Regions from separate parts of the Shinella sp. HZN7 genome, predicted to be linked through region 2. Evidence: predicted binding sites of a transcription regulator. Region 2 holds the regulator's gene; each other region holds the start of a gene.

Region 1 (5,147 bases), on a different replicon from region 2:
ACGGCGGAGGAAGGCGCCGACGGCCGGGTAGTCCGAAAGATCGACGTTTCCTTCGGGAGCGCGTGCCACATAGCTGTAGATGGCGACGTCTGCGATCGTCGGGCGGTCGCCAACCAGCCAGTCGCGACCGGTGAGCTGGCTTTCCATTCTGCCCAGTACCGTGTGCGCGCGATTGATGACTTCTTCCGGATTGAACTTGGCGCCGAAGACCGTGATCAGTCGCGCGGCGGCCGGGCCATAGGCGATTTCGCCGGCGGCAACCGACAGCCAGCGCTGGACGGCGGCGGCACCCTTCGCATCTTCCGGCAGCCAATCGGTGCGGGCGGCCTTCTTCGCGAGGTAGACCAGGATCGCGTTGGAATCGGAAATGAAGACACCACCGTCATCGAGGACGGGGACCTGGCCGAACGGGTTCATTTCAAGGAAGTCCGGCTTCTTGTGTGCGCCCGACTTGAGATCGACTTCGACCAGGTCATGAGACAGGCCGAGCAGCGAGAGGAAGAGGCGTGCCCGGTGACAATGGCCCGACAGCGGATGGTGATAAAGCTTCATTTTGCACTCCTGCGAGTATCGGCCGGGTCCATTCCCGATCCGCGCTTGCAAGGTGCTACAGACGACGTCCAGGCAGAACGCCCGTGTTCCGCACTTCATTATTGCGCACATCGTAACAATCGCTCGTCCGTGCCGTCGAGAAGGCGCCTCCGACGCCAAGCGCACTATTATCCCTGCGGCTTGATGATGCTGCGGTAGAATTGGCCGTGGTCGCCGTCGAAACCGTCCGTGCCCATTTTGGTCAGCATGCTGCGCGTTGGTGGATCGAGATACCAGATCGCCTTCTCCGAAGGCCCTTGATACCAGCGGATATTGAAGGCGCAGAGATTCCTGAAGAAGAACAGCTCTGCGTAATCGTCTATGTGGTCGCGGATCCACCACGCGAGAGGTCGGTAGTCGTCGGTTTTCCGGTAGTGCTCAAGATAGGCCGGGATGAAGACGGTAACGGTTCCTCCCAGATGCCCGTCACTGTCGCGCCGGTCCCAGATGTGGCGTGCAGCGTTGATGTCGTTGTCGGTGCACCAGCACGCGGTATCCCCGGCTCGAAAACGTTCGTTGCAGAAGGCATTGAGCACCGGGGAACGATAGGCGCTGCGTATCGACACATGGCCGAACGCGCGCTTCAAGGGCTCCAGCAGCCGGGAGGCGACCTCACATCCGACCTGCAATGCAAGTTCGGGATTCTCGGGAATGTTGGGAACGCCGTGAAGGTTGCCGACCTCCGAATAGAGCATCTCACGCATGAAGAAATGTTCGGAGAGACGCTGTCGTCCGTATTCGGTCAACGTGGCCACATCCGTGATCGATTGAGGAAACTGCATTTTTCCACCGCCTTGTGGCCGCTCATGCGGCAGCCATTGTGATGGACGCGTTTTATATGGTTCCGTAATGCTGAACAATTCAGTATTGGAAAAAGCAATGGTTTTGAAATCTGGAAGGATTCATGGACAGGTTGCGGCAGCTCAAAGTCGTTGTCGCGGTGGAGGAAGAGGGGTCGCTTGTCGCTGCCGGGCGCAAACTCAACCTCTCGCTTCCGTCGATCTCGCGTATCCTTGGAGAGCTTGAGCAATCGCTCGGCGTGGTCCTGTTCGAGCGCAGCGCGCGCCGGTGCCGCGCAACTGAGGCCGGCCGCGTGCTGGTACACCGCGCGCGACATCTCCTGGCCGACTACGACGAGATCCTGCAGGTCGTCGGCGGTCGGTGGAACGAGCCGCAAGGCCAGATCCGCATGACGGCGCCGCTGACATTCGGCCGGATGCATGTGCTGCCGGCGGTCTGCCACTTCCTGAAGGAGCATCCGCTGATCGACGTCGGGCTGGAATTATCCGACGGCATTATCGATCTCCAGGCGGAGGATTTCGATCTCGGCGTCCGCATCGGCCCGGTCGATGCGCCTTCGCTGATCGCCAAGCGCATCGGTTATGTCCATTGGTGGGCTCTTGCGAGCCCGTCATACCTGTCCCGGCACGGGGTGCCGCAGGAACCGAACGATCTCTCGCGTCATCACTGGATCCAGCATTCAAGCCTTCGCTCTCCCGGTCCATTGTCTTTGCACGGTTCGTCACCGCGGGTTCTGGACATGCGTCTCATCGTCAACGATGCGACCTCGGCACTGGAAGCGGCGCGCGTGGACCTCGGCATCACATCGGCACTGTCGTACCAGGCAGCCGAGGATGTGGCCGAAGGCAAGCTGGTGCGGGTGCTGGTCGATTTCGAGCCCGAGCCATTGCCTGTCTCGCTTGTCTATCCCGAGACCAGGCGGACGGTGCAGCGATTGAGACGGCTGGTGGATTTTCTGACGAAGGAACTGCGGAAAGTGTTGTGACGCAAAAAATTTGCCACCATCAACGAATTCCCGAACGCGCGAACTAAATTTGTTATTTTTTCCAGAGCTTTAGCAGATCCGTAGAGCGAGTGCTGATTTTTTCTTCTGCTCCTCTTGAAATCGAAAAACAGCCAAACCAGATCATTCGCGCAAAACGCTCGACCGAGGTTTTGCACCCGCCCGGACTGGTCATCCGGTCCGGCCAGGGGGAACAACGTCATCATTGTTTGTCCATTGGAGGAAAACATGTCGTTCCGACCGCTTCATGATCGCATCCTCGTTCGCCGGGTCGAATCCGAAGAGAAGACCAAGGGGGGCATCATCATTCCCGATACCGCCAAGGAAAAGCCGCAGGAAGGCGAGGTCATCGCCGTCGGTCCGGGCGCGCGCAACGATGCCGGCCAGATCCAGGCGCTCGACGTCAAGCCCGGCGATCGCATCCTGTTCGGCAGGTGGTCCGGCACGGAGATCAAGATCAACGGCGAGGACCTGCTGATCATGAAGGAAAGCGATGTGATGGGCGTCATCGAGGCGCAGGCCGAACAAAAACACGCTGCCTGAGACGACCTAGGAAATCCAAACCATCAGTCAGATAGCTGCCTATTGAGGAGTTGAAGAAATGGCTGCGAAAGAAGTCAGGTTTCACACCGATGCCCGTGAACGCATGCTGCGTGGGGTCGATGTGCTTGCCAACGCGGTGAAGGTCACGCTCGGCCCCAAGGGCCGCAACGTCGTCATCGACAAGTCCTTCGGCGCTCCGCGCATCACCAAGGACGGTGTTTCCGTCGCCAAGGAAGTCGAACTGGAAGACAAGTTCGAGAACATGGGCGCGCAGATGCTTCGCGAAGTGGCATCGAAGACCAACGATCTCGCCGGCGACGGCACCACGACCGCGACCGTGCTTGCCCAAGCCATCGTCAAGGAAGGCGCCAAGGCCGTTGCTTCCGGCATGAACCCGATGGACCTGAAGCGCGGGATCGACCTCGCCGTCGACGCCGTCGTCAAGGAACTGAAGGCCAACGCCCGCAAGATTTCCAAGAACGCCGAGATCGCCCAGGTCGGCACCATCTCGGCCAATGGCGATGCCGAGATCGGCCGCTATCTTGCCGAAGCGATGGAGAAGGTCGGCAACGAGGGCGTCATCACGGTCGAGGAGGCCAAGACCGCCGAGACCGAACTCGAAGTCGTCGAAGGCATGCAGTTCGACCGCGGTTACCTCAGCCCCTATTTCGTCACCAACCAGGACAAGATGCGGGTCGAACTGGAAGATCCCTATATTCTCATTCACGAGAAGAAGCTCTCGAACCTGCAGGCGATGCTTCCGGTCCTCGAAGCCGTCGTCCAGTCCGGCAAGCCGCTTCTCATCATCGCCGAAGACGTCGAAGGCGAAGCGCTTGCGACGCTCGTCGTCAACAAGCTGCGCGGCGGCCTGAAGATCGCTGCCGTCAAGGCTCCCGGCTTCGGCGATCGCCGCAAGGCCATGCTCGAAGACATCGCCATCCTGACGGGCGGCACGGTCATCTCCGAAGACCTCGGCATCAAGCTCGAGAACGTCACGCTCAACATGCTCGGCCGTGCCAAGAAAGTGGCGATCGAGAAGGAAAACACCACGATCATCGATGGTGTCGGTTCCAAGACCGAGATTGACGGCCGCGTTACGCAGATCCGCGCGCAGATCGAGGAAACCACCTCCGACTACGACCGCGAGAAGCTGCAGGAACGGCTTGCCAAGCTCGCCGGCGGCGTTGCCGTCATCCGCGTCGGCGGCTCGACCGAAGTCGAGGTGAAGGAGAAGAAGGACCGCGTCGACGATGCGCTCCATGCCACCCGGGCGGCTGTCGAGGAAGGCATCCTGCCGGGCGGCGGCGTTGCGTTGCTGCGAGCCGTGAAGGCGCTCGACAACATCCAGGCGGCCAATCCGGACCAGCGCGTCGGCGTCGAGATCGTCCGCCGGGCGATCGAGGCGCCGGTCCGCCAGATCGCCGAGAATGCCGGTGCCGAAGGCTCGGTGATCGTCGGCAAGCTGCGTGAGAAGGCAGACTTCTCCTATGGCTGGAACGCGCAGACCGGCGAGTATGGTGATCTCTACGCCCAGGGCGTCATCGATCCGGCCAAGGTCGTGCGTACCGCGCTTCAGGATGCCGCCTCCGTCGCCGGCCTGCTGGTGACGACCGAAGCGATGATCGCCGAGAAGCCGAAGAAGGAAGCCGCTCCGGCGCTGCCCGCTGGCGCCGGCATGGACTTCTAAGCTACGAGCATTCGGCCCGCCTCCGCGGGGGCGGGCCGGTTTCGGAGGGAGGAATGAGTTCGGCAAACCTGCTGCCCAGAGAAGCCGCACGCCTGTGCGCGGGCGTCGTAAGGGAGGTCTCGCGCAGGCACGGCATCGCGGAAGACCCAGCCGCTGTCGGGCAGTTGATCGTTACGGTCGCCAGACTTTATAACGGCGGCTTGCGTGACGGGGACGAACTTCTGGCGGCTGCGATGCGATCCGGTGAAGGGGACCGGTCGGAAGTCTGACATGCAGCGTCCTTCCGGCCGAAGCCGATCGGAATGACGCCTATTCGTCCTGTTCTTCCTCGTCGGCCGCCAGGAGATCGACGAGAACCGCCACCCTGCCTGTCGCCAGGTGTCGTCCTTCCCCCATCAAGGCTTCGTCATTGTTGCACCAGGCCCAGGCCTCGGCGAGCTCGGCCTGCGTTGCACCTGTCGCGATCACCTCGGCTACGAGCGTCTCATCGACAGGGCCGAGCACGGCAATGACATCTTGAAA
Region 2 (5,147 bases):
GTAACCAAATATTTCGACGGAGGATATTCGAGCCAGGTTACCGTGGAAAAAGCGGGGTCGCGGTTCAGTGCCGATTGCAAGGTGCACCTCGATACCGGCATGGCCTTGCAGGCGAATGGTGAAGCGAACGATCCGCTGGCGGCCTTCCAGTCGGCCTCCGAACGGATCGAGAAGCGCCTGCGTCGCTACAAGCGCAAGCTCAAGGATCACCACAACGGCAATGGTCATGATGCCTTTGCAGAAGTGGCTTACACGGTGATGGATTCGGTCCCCGACGAAGACGACGAGCTTCCCGAGGACTACGCGCCGACCATCGTTGCGGAAAGCACGAAGAAACTGCGGACCATGTCCGTCGCCAGCGCCGTGATGGCGCTCGACATGACGGACGAACCGGTTCTTCTCTTCCGCAGCGCCGGATCGGAGCAGCTCAATATCGTCTACCGACGCAACGACGGCAATATTGGCTGGATAGACCCAGCCAATATCAAAGGCTGAGTGCGGGGAGCGTGGCGCCGGAACGGCGCCACGCCTCTTCAAACCCTTCACCCAGCGCACGAGGACAAAAGCATGGCATTGGCAGGTTTGCTGCAGCAGAGTGCGATTATTCCGGCGATGAAGGCCAATTCCAAGAAGCAGCTGCTTCAGGAACTGGCGACGAAAGCGGCAAAGATCACCGGGCTTCCGGAACGCGAGATTTTTGACGTCATCCTTCAGCGCGAGCGGCTCGGTTCGACCGGCGTGGGCAATGGCATCGCCATCCCGCACGGCAAGCTGAAGGAGCTTTCGCAGATCACCGGCCTCTTCGCGAGGCTCGAAACCCCCGTGGACTTCGAGGCGTTGGACGACCAGCCGGTCGACCTCGTCTTCCTGCTTCTGGCCCCGGAAGGTGCCGGCGCGGATCACCTCAAGGCATTGTCGCGCATCGCCCGCGTGCTGCGCGACCCCGCAATGGTCGCCAAGCTGCGCGCCTCCGACAACGAGAGCGCCATTTACGCCTGCCTCAGCGAGGAACAGGCGTCGAACGCGGCCTGACATCTACCGAATGCAAAAGAAAAACCGGCGGTTTTGCGACCGCCGGTTTTTCTTTGTCCTGTCGTGTGCCGATCAGGCCTGCGCGGTGCTCGCCTCGCCAGCAGGCGCCTTCGGGCCACCCTTGGAAACGCCGACCATGGCCGGGCGCAGCACGCGCTCGCCGATGACGTAGCCGGCCTGCACGACCTGCACGACCGTGTTGCTGGGGACATCCGGGTTCGGCACTTCGAACATGGCCTGGTGGAAGTTCGGGTCGAACTTCTCGCCGATCGGGTCGAGCTTGCGCACGCCGTGGCGTTCGAGCGCTGCGAGCATGGAGCGTTCGGTCATCTCCACGCCCTCGGCCAGCGCCTTCAGGCCGGTGTCCTCTGCCGCCTGCGCTTCGGCCGGAATGGCATCGAGCGCGCGGCGCAGGTTGTCCGACACGGCCAGCATGTCGCGGGCGAAGCCGGCGACGGAATAGGACTTGGCGTCCTTCACGTCGCGCTCGGTGCGCCGGCGCAGATTGTCCATCTCGGCGGCGAGACGCAGGTACCTGTCCCTGAGATCGGCATTTTCCGCCCGCAGCACGTCGACCGGATCCGGCTCTGCCGGGGCATCCGCCTCGGCAACCGCCTCCTCCGGCGCAAACGTGTCGGCGGCAATGGTGTTCTCTGCCGCTTCGTCAGGTCCGTGTTTCTTGTTCTCGTCGGTCATGACGTACTCCGAATTGCATCTTGTAAGGGTTTGGCCCGATATCGAGCTTTGATCCCGAAAAATCAAGGGCCGATGCCGGGATTGCGGGCCTTCAGCGCGAAAGCCGCGAGATGAGCTGGGCCGTATAGTCCACCATGGGCACGATCCGGGAATAGTTGAGCCGCGTCGGCCCGATGACGCCGACGGCCCCGACGATCTTGTCGTCGCTGTCGCGATAGGGCGCGACGATGAGCGAGGAGCCGGACAGCGAGAAGAGCTTGTTCTCCGAGCCGATGAAGATGCGCACGCCCGGCCCCGTCTCGGCAAGGTTCAAGAGTTCGATCAGGCTGTCCTTGCGCTCCAGGTCGTCGAAGAGCATGCGCAGACGATCGACATCCTCGGCGCCGGCAAGGCCTTCCAAGAGGTTCGCCCGGCCGCGCACGATGAGCCGCGTCGGCTTGCCCTCGTCGAAGCCGCCGGACCAGACCGCAAGGCCCCGCTCGACGAGATCCTGCGACAGCTTGTCCAGCTCGCTGCTGATCTCCCCGCGCAGCCGTTCGAGCTGCGAGCGCGCTTCCACGAGCGTGTTGCCGGCAAGATGGGCGTTGAGGAAATTGGCGGCCTCGGTGAGCTGCGAACTCGTCACGCCCGCCGGCAGTTCGATGATGCGGTTCTCCACCTGGTCGTGATCGCCGACCAGCACGACGAGCGCCTTGGTCGGCTCCAGCCGGATGAACTCGACATGTTTCAGCACGGCGTCGTTCTTCGTGGTGATGACGATGCCCGCGCCGCGCGACATGCCCGACAGCGCCTGGCTCGCCTCGTTCATCATGGTCTCGACGGCGGTATGCTTCTGGCCGTGCGGGCGCACATGGCGCTCGATCGAGGCGCGATCCTCCGGCGAGATGTTGCCCACCTGCATGAAGGCATCGACGAAGAAGCGCAGGCCAAGCTGCGTCGGAAGGCGCCCGGCGCTGATATGTGGCGAATAGATGAGGCCGAGTTCCTCCAGATCGCTCATGACGTTGCGCACGGAGGCCGGCGAGAGCGACATGGGCAGGATGCGCGACAGGTTGCGCGAGCCGAGCGGCTCGCCGCTTTCCAGGTAGCTTTCGACGATGCGGCGGAAGATTTCGCCCGAACGCTCGTCGAGCGCCGCCTGACTGTCAGGACCCGGAGATCTCTTCAAAACCATCTTTCCGCAGCAAACCCTGTTATCCGACAGGAATATAGTGATTTCGAACGGGAGCGCAAAACGGATTTTCCCGCCGCGGTTTTCCGCCGCAACGGCGCCAAAACGCCAGCCCCGCGGCGCGGCGCCATTCCCTCGCCCGGCGAACTGGTCTAAAGCAGCTTCCCAGACAATTCAGACAGGAGTTCGCAATGCGGCCGTCCGGCAGAAAAACCGACCAGATGCGCAAGGTTTCCTTCGAGCGCAACATTTCCAAACATGCCGAAGGCTCCTGTCTCGTCAAGTTCGGCGACACGCATGTGCTCGTCACCGCCAGCCTCGAAGACAAGACCCCGCCGTGGCTGCGCAACAGCGGCAAGGGCTGGGTGACCGCCGAATACGGCATGCTGCCCCGCGCCACCGGCGACCGCATGAAGCGCGAAGCCGCCACCGGCAAGCAGGGCGGCCGCACGCAGGAGATCCAGCGCCTCATCGGCCGTTCGCTGCGCGCCGTCGTCGATCTCGAAGCGCTCGGCGAGCGCCAGATCACCGTCGACTGCGATGTCATCCAGGCCGATGGCGGCACCCGCACGGCGTCCATCACCGGCGCCTGGATCGCCCTTCACGACTGCCTGAAGTGGATGGAGGCCCGCAACATGATCAAGGTCGAGAAGGTCCTGAAGGACCATGTCGCCGCGATCTCCTGCGGCATCTTCGCCGCCCAGTCGGTCATCGACCTCGACTATCTCGAGGATTCCGCCGCCGAGACCGACGCCAACTTCGTCATGACCGGCGCGGGCGGCATCGTCGAAATCCAGGGCACTGCCGAGGGCAAGCCGTTCACGGAGGAGGAGTTCTCCGGCCTGATGGCGCTCGCCCGTGCCGGCATCACCGATCTCGTCGCCCTGCAGAAGCAGGCGATCGCCTGAGACAGGTTTCGCCATGACCGCCGCGATCGAAGGCATTCTCGAAACCGCGCTCTACGCGGACGACCTCGACGCGGCGGAAGCCTTCTATGGCGGCATCCTGGGATTGGAAAAGATCACACGGCAGGCGAACCGCCACGTCTTCTTCCGCTGCGGTCCCGGCGTTCTCCTGATCTTCAATCCGGCCGAAACCGTGCATCCGCCGCCGCCGCACGCCTTTCCCGTGCCGGTACACGGCGCGACGGGGCCGGGGCATGCCTGTTTCCGCGTGCCGGGCCCGGCGCTTGATTTCTGGGTGAAAAAGCTCGAAGAAGCCGGAATCGCCATCGAAGCGGATTTCCGCTGGCCGAACGGCGCCCGCTCCATCTATTTCCGCGACCCCGCCGGCAACAGCCTCGAATGTGCCGAACCGGGCCTCTGGAACATCGCGTAAGGACCATCATGCGCAAGCTCGACACCAAGACGATCGTCGTCGCCAGCCACAATGCCGGAAAGATCCGCGAGATCGAGGACCTGATCGGCCCCTTCGGCTTTTCCGCCAGGTCCGCCGCCGAACTGAACTTCGAGGAGCCGGACGAGACGGGCACGACCTTCGAGGAGAATGCGGCGATCAAGGCGCTCGCCTCGGCGAAGGCCGCGGGCCTGCCCGCCCTTTCGGACGATTCCGGCCTCGTCATCGATGCGCTCGACGGCGCGCCGGGCGTCTACACGGCGAACTGGGCGGAAAAGGAAGACGGCACGCGCGACTTCGCCATGGCCATGGAGAAGGTGGAGAAGGCGCTTGCCGAGAAGGGCGCCACCGAGGCGAAGGACCGCACGGCGCGCTTCGTCTCCGTGCTCTGCCTTGCCTGGCCGGACGGCCATACCGAACTCTTCCGCGGCGAAGTGGAAGGCCACGTCGTCTGGCCGCCGCGCGGCACGGAGGGTTTCGGCTACGATCCGGTCTTCCGGCCGGACGGCTACGAGACGACCTTCGGCGAGATGAGCGCAGAGGAAAAGCACGGCTGGAAGCCGGGCGACGCGGTCGCGCTGTCGCACCGCGCCCGTGCCTTCAAGCGCTTCGTCGAAACCTGCCTGAAGGCCTGAGGCGCGATGACGGCGGTGCCCCTCGATATCCGGCCGGGCATGGGATCGGACCTTTCCGATCCCGGCTTCGGCATCTATGTGCACTGGCCGTTCTGTGCCGCCAAATGCCCCTATTGCGACTTTAACAGCCATGTGCGCCACCAGCCGGTCGACCAGCCGCGTTTCGTGCAGGCCTTCCTGAAGGAAATGGCGACCATGCGCCGCCTCACCGGCTCGCGCAGCGTCACCAGCATCTTCATGGGCGGCGGCACGCCCTC
Region 3 (5,147 bases), 750 kb from region 2:
AGTTGCTCGAATTTGGCCGACATGTCCCGCGCCGTGACGGCACAAGACATGCTAAAAAACAGTGCCGGCTGACAACCATCGAAGCCCGCCGAACCACTTTCTCATGGACTGAACTGCATCCGGCTCCGTCTTTTCTATCGGAGCGGATGTACGCGTGAAGACCGCCGCTGGCCTTCATGCAGGCCCCCCGACGGTTTCTTTCCAATGCTTGGAGGCATCCGGCAGCACGACAAATCGACTATAGTCCCGTCGAATTTCAGCGCCTGATCCCCGGTGAATCTTTAAAGTTCACTTGGAGCGTCTTTATAGTTGGTTTTTTGATGCCATCAACGGCTTTTTGATAATTATTGTACAAATGGAAAAATTCTTTTCACGGTAACGATGCAGGTCCGCCGCCGTTTCAAACGCAAAAGGGGCGGCCCGAAGACCGCCCCTTCCGAACTGAACCGGATGGCTCAGATGTGAAGGCTTTCGCCTATCACATCATGTCCATGCCGCCCATGCCGCCCATGCCGCCGGGCATGCCGCCCGGTGCATCCTTCTTCGGCAGCTCGGCGATCATAGCTTCCGTCGTGATCAGCAGCGAGGCAACCGAAGCGGCGTTCTGCAGGGCCGTGCGGACAACCTTGACCGGGTCGACGATGCCGAGCGCGATCAGGTCGCCGTATTCGCCGGTCTGGGCGTTGTAGCCAAAGTTGTCTTCGTTCTTGTCGAGGATCTTGCCGACGACGATGGAGGCTTCGTCACCTGCGTTTTCCGCGATCTGGCGAACCAGCGACTGGAGAGCCTTGCGCACGATGTTGATGCCGGCTTCCTGGTCGTCGTTCTCGCCCTTGACCGAGATCTTCGTGGAGGAACGCAGCAGGGCAACGCCGCCGCCCGGTACGATGCCTTCCTGAACGGCAGCGCGCGTCGCGTTGAGAGCGTCGTCGATGCGGTCCTTCTTTTCCTTCACTTCGACTTCCGTCGAGCCGCCGACGCGGATGACGGCAACGCCGCCGGCGAGCTTGGCAAGACGTTCCTGCAGCTTCTCGCGGTCGTAGTCGGAGGTGGTTTCCTCGATCTGGGCCTTGATCTGCGCGACGCGGCCTTCGATTTCGGCCTTCTGGCCGGCACCGTCGACGATCGTCGTGTTTTCCTTGGAGATCGAGACCTTCTTGGCCTTGCCGAGCATGTCGAGCGTGACGTTCTCGAGCTTGATGCCGAGGTCTTCGGAGATGACCGTGCCGCCCGTCAGGATGGCGATGTCTTCCAGCATGGCCTTGCGGCGGTCGCCGAAGCCCGGAGCCTTGACGGCAGCGATCTTGAGGCCGCCACGCAGCTTGTTGACGACGAGGGTCGCAAGCGCTTCGCCTTCGACGTCTTCAGCGACGATGACCAGCGGCTTGCCCGTCTGGACGACGGCTTCGAGAACCGGGAGCATGGCCTGAAGGTTCGAGAGCTTCTTCTCGTGCAGGAGAATGTAGGCGTCTTCGAGGTCGGCGACCATCTTTTCCGGGTTGGTCACGAAGTAGGGCGACAGGTACCCGCGGTCGAACTGCATGCCTTCGACGACTTCGAGTTCGGTCTCGGCGGTCTTGGCTTCTTCAACCGTGATGACGCCTTCGTTGCCGACCTTCTGCATGGCTTCGGCAATGTCGAGGCCGATCTGGCGCTCGCCGTTGGCCGAGATGGTGCCGACCTGGGCGACTTCTTCCGAGGTGTTGATCTTCTTGGCCTTGGCCTGGAGATCCTTGACGACTTCGGCGACGGCGAGGTCGATGCCGCGCTTCAGGTCCATCGGGTTCATGCCGGCGGCAACGGCCTTGGCGCCTTCGCGAACGATGGCCTGGGCAAGAACGGTTGCGGTCGTGGTGCCGTCGCCGGCGATGTCGTTGGTCTTGGAAGCGACTTCACGGACGAGCTGGGCGCCCATGTTCTCGAACTTGTCTTCCAGTTCGATTTCCTTGGCGACGGAAACGCCGTCCTTGGTGATGCGCGGAGCGCCGAAGGACTTGTCGATGACGACGTTGCGGCCCTTGGGGCCGAGCGTGACCTTCACGGCGTCTGCGAGGACGTCGACGCCACGCAGCATCTTTTCGCGCGCGGTGCGGCCGAATTTGACTTCTTTGGCTGCCATTGTGAGAACTCCTGAAGAGGTGTCAGCGGAATTGGGAAAGGGTTATCGGCAGATCAGCCGATGATGCCCATGATGTCGGCTTCCTTCATGATCAGAAGGTCTTCGCCGTCGAGCTTGACTTCGGTGCCCGACCACTTGCCGAACAGGACGCGGTCGCCGGCCTTGACGTCCAGCGGAACAACCTTGCCGCTTTCATCGCGGGCGCCGGAGCCGACGGCGACGACTTCGCCTTCCTGCGGCTTTTCCTTGGCGGTGTCCGGAATGATGATGCCGCCCTTGGTCTTGGCTTCGGATTCGACGCGACGAACGACGACGCGGTCGTGAAGCGGGCGGAAGGTGGTGCTTGCCATTGTCTTTTCCCTCGATCAAATGACATTGCGGATCGCGAGACGGATCCGATGGATTGATGTTAGCACTCGTCTCCTTTGAGTGCTAGCGATGCCGAGATAGGCGGCGGAGCGCCTGGAGTCAAGAACGACGCCCGCAAAATATTTCGCCCGGAATGGTTACCGCAGCCGCCAGATGGGAGCGCCATCGCACGCCATCAAGTCAGCGCGATGAATTTTCATTCCTTTCCCCGTTGATCGAGCAAAATTGTGTGGAGAGGCTTGTTTTCTTGGCCTCGCTTTGCGATGTCAGCCGGGCTCGACCTCGATACGGGAATCCCCTGATGGCTCAACGCATCCAATCCTTCAGCGACATTGCCGCGCACTATGACGTGGTGCTCTGCGACGTCTGGGGCGTCCTGCACAATGGCGTCGAAGCTTTCTCCTATGCTTCCGAGGCTCTTGCCGCGGCCCGTGCCGCCGGCCTTGCCGTCGTGCTGATCACCAATTCCCCGCGTCCGCATCCCGGCGTGAAGGTGCAGATCCGCGGCCTCGGCGTCACCGACGACGCCTATGACCGGATCGTCACGTCCGGCGACGTCACCCGCGCGCTGATCGCCGAAGGGCCGAAGAAGATCTATTTCATCGGTGCCGAAAAGGACCTGCCGCTGCTTGACGGCCTCGGCGTCGAGCCGGTCGGCCTGGAGGAGGCCGGCATTGTCGTCTGCGCGGGCCTGCGCAGCGACGAGACGGAAACCGTCGAGGATTACCGCGCCGAGCTGACGGCGCTCGCGGCGAGAAAGCTGCCCTTCATCTGCGCCAATCCCGATCTCGTCGTCGAGCGCGGTCACCGGCTCATTCCCTGCGCCGGCGCGATCGCCAAGCTCTATGAGGAACTCGGCTGCACGAGCCAGATCGCCGGCAAGCCGCATCGGCCGATCTATGAGAAATCGATCGCCGAAGCGCGCGAGGTGCACGGCGATTTCGACCTGTCGCGGGTGATCGCCATCGGCGACGGCATGCCGACGGACGTGCGCGGCGCGGAAGCCTTCGGCCTCGACGTGCTCTATATTTCGGGCGGCATCCATGCGCAGCATTATGTCGAGGGCGGCCGTACCGACGAGGCGAAGCTGGAGGCTTTCCTGAAGGCGGAGGGCGCGCACCCGAAATGGTGGATGCCCAGGCTGCAGTGACGGGACGGAGACGGTCGTCATGACGGTATTTCACAGGAACGAAACCAAGGAGCCGCTGCCGGAGCGCCTGCGCGGCGGCGTCGTCGCCATCGGCAATTTCGACGGCGTGCATCGCGGCCACCAGGCCGTGCTGCAACGGGCGCTCGATATCGCCAAAGATCGTGGCATCCCCGCCCTGGTGCTGACCTTCGAGCCGCATCCGCGCACGGTCTTCCGCCCGGAGCGCCCGGTCTTCCGCCTGACGCCGGCGCCGCTGAAGGCCCGCATCCTCGAAGGCATGGGTTTTTCCGCCGTCATCGAATACCCGTTCGACCGCAGTTTTTCCGAAATGTCGGCGCATGATTTCATCCGCGCCGTGCTGATGGACTGGCTGCACGCCTCCGAGGTCGTCACCGGCTTCGATTTCCACTTCGGCAGGGGCAGGGAAGGCGGACCAGCCTTCCTGATGGCCGCCGGCGAGGATAACGGCTTCGGCGTGACGCTGGTCGACGCCTTCCGCGACGAGAACGCCTCGGTCATCTCCTCCAGCTTCATCCGCGCGCTGCTCGGCGAGGGCGCCGTCGCGGAGGCCGCCGGCCAGCTCGGCTATCGCTACACGGTCGAGGCGGAGGTCATCGGCGGCAAGCAGCTCGGCCGCACGCTCGGCTATCCGACCGCCAACATGCAGCTTCCGCCGGAGGTCGAACTGCGCAACGGCATCTACGCCGTGCGTTTCCGCCGCCCCGACGGCAGCCTCCATGACGGCGTCGCCAGCTACGGCCGCCGCCCGACGGTGGACGCCAACGGCGCGCCGCTGCTCGAAACCTTCCTCTTCGATTTCGCCGGCGATCTCTACGGCGAAGTCTGCGCCGTCTCCTTCTTCGGCCACCTGCGCGACGAACTGAAGTTCGACGGCCTCGATGCGCTGGTCGTGCAGATGAAGCGCGACGAGGAGGAGGCACGGGCGCTGCTCTCCGGTGTTTCGTCGCTGGGGCCGATTGACCGACGGCTCTGTTTCTGATCGCAAGCGGCGGCCTTACCGTCGGCAATTTGTTGACGAACCTTGCCCCATTCTCCTTCGTCATCCTCGGGCTTGACCCGAGGATCCATTTTTTCAACGGCTTATGGATCCTCGGGTCAAGCCCGAGGATGACGAAGGAGAGGTTTGGCAGTCTTTGTCAGCGTCCCGCCGCGGCTTTGCCGCTCGTCATGTCTTTTCAAACCGCCCAAAACGCCGTAAGACCGCGCGCATGATGCTCAACCGGCTGACCATCGATCTGCGAATTAGTGGCCCGGCCTTCCGCGCGCTCTGAGCGAGGCCGGAAGGTCCGGGATTTCGGGCGTTTCGAAAACGCCCCCGCCGTCAGTGCCCATTGCATGACCTGACAACCTTCCCCGCATGCGCGAAAGATGCGCGCGACGAGACGATAGCCATACCCATGACCGATACACCCGAAAAAGTCGATTATTCGTCCACCCTCTACCTGCCGCAGACGGATTTCCCCATGCGCGCCGGCCTGCCGCAGAAGG

The links. Region 2 encodes HrcA, which represses chaperone genes, less so after heat shock. Its sites were predicted from a motif close to GTTAGCACTCNCNNNNNGNGAGTGCTAAC; they were not measured.
Region 1: shn_RS28995 (co-chaperone GroES) is a predicted target of HrcA. The motif match lies at 2,446-2,474, and genes of this name have one in related genera.
Region 3: groES (co-chaperone GroES) is a predicted target of HrcA. The motif match lies at 2,528-2,556, and genes of this name have one in related genera.

What each region holds. Positions count from the first base shown of each region.
Region 1 covers NZ_CP015739.1:379,396-384,542, forward strand. The annotation lists gene shn_RS28980 (glutathione S-transferase family protein) at 1-552, opposite strand, end outside; gene shn_RS28985 (hypothetical protein) at 720-1,373, opposite strand; gene shn_RS28990 (LysR family transcriptional regulator) at 1,496-2,377, shown strand; gene shn_RS28995 (co-chaperone GroES) at 2,624-2,938, shown strand; gene groL (chaperonin GroEL) at 2,997-4,625, shown strand; gene shn_RS29005 (hypothetical protein) at 4,679-4,894, shown strand; gene shn_RS29010 (hypothetical protein) at 4,935-5,147, opposite strand, start outside.
Region 2 covers NZ_CP015736.1:4,511-9,657, reverse strand. The annotation lists gene hpf (ribosome hibernation-promoting factor, HPF/YfiA family) at 1-495, shown strand, start outside; gene ptsN (PTS IIA-like nitrogen regulatory protein PtsN) at 568-1,032, shown strand; gene grpE (nucleotide exchange factor GrpE) at 1,105-1,728, opposite strand; gene hrcA (heat-inducible transcriptional repressor HrcA) at 1,820-2,896, opposite strand; gene rph (ribonuclease PH) at 3,091-3,807, shown strand; gene shn_RS00030 (VOC family protein) at 3,821-4,237, shown strand; gene rdgB (RdgB/HAM1 family non-canonical purine NTP pyrophosphatase) at 4,246-4,890, shown strand; gene hemW (radical SAM family heme chaperone HemW) at 4,897-5,147, shown strand, end outside.
Region 3 covers NZ_CP015736.1:751,776-756,922, forward strand. The annotation lists gene groL (chaperonin GroEL) at 479-2,119, opposite strand; gene groES (co-chaperone GroES) at 2,173-2,469, opposite strand; gene shn_RS03635 (TIGR01459 family HAD-type hydrolase) at 2,790-3,638, shown strand; gene shn_RS03640 (bifunctional riboflavin kinase/FAD synthetase) at 3,658-4,638, shown strand; gene ileS (isoleucine--tRNA ligase) at 5,057-5,147, shown strand, end outside.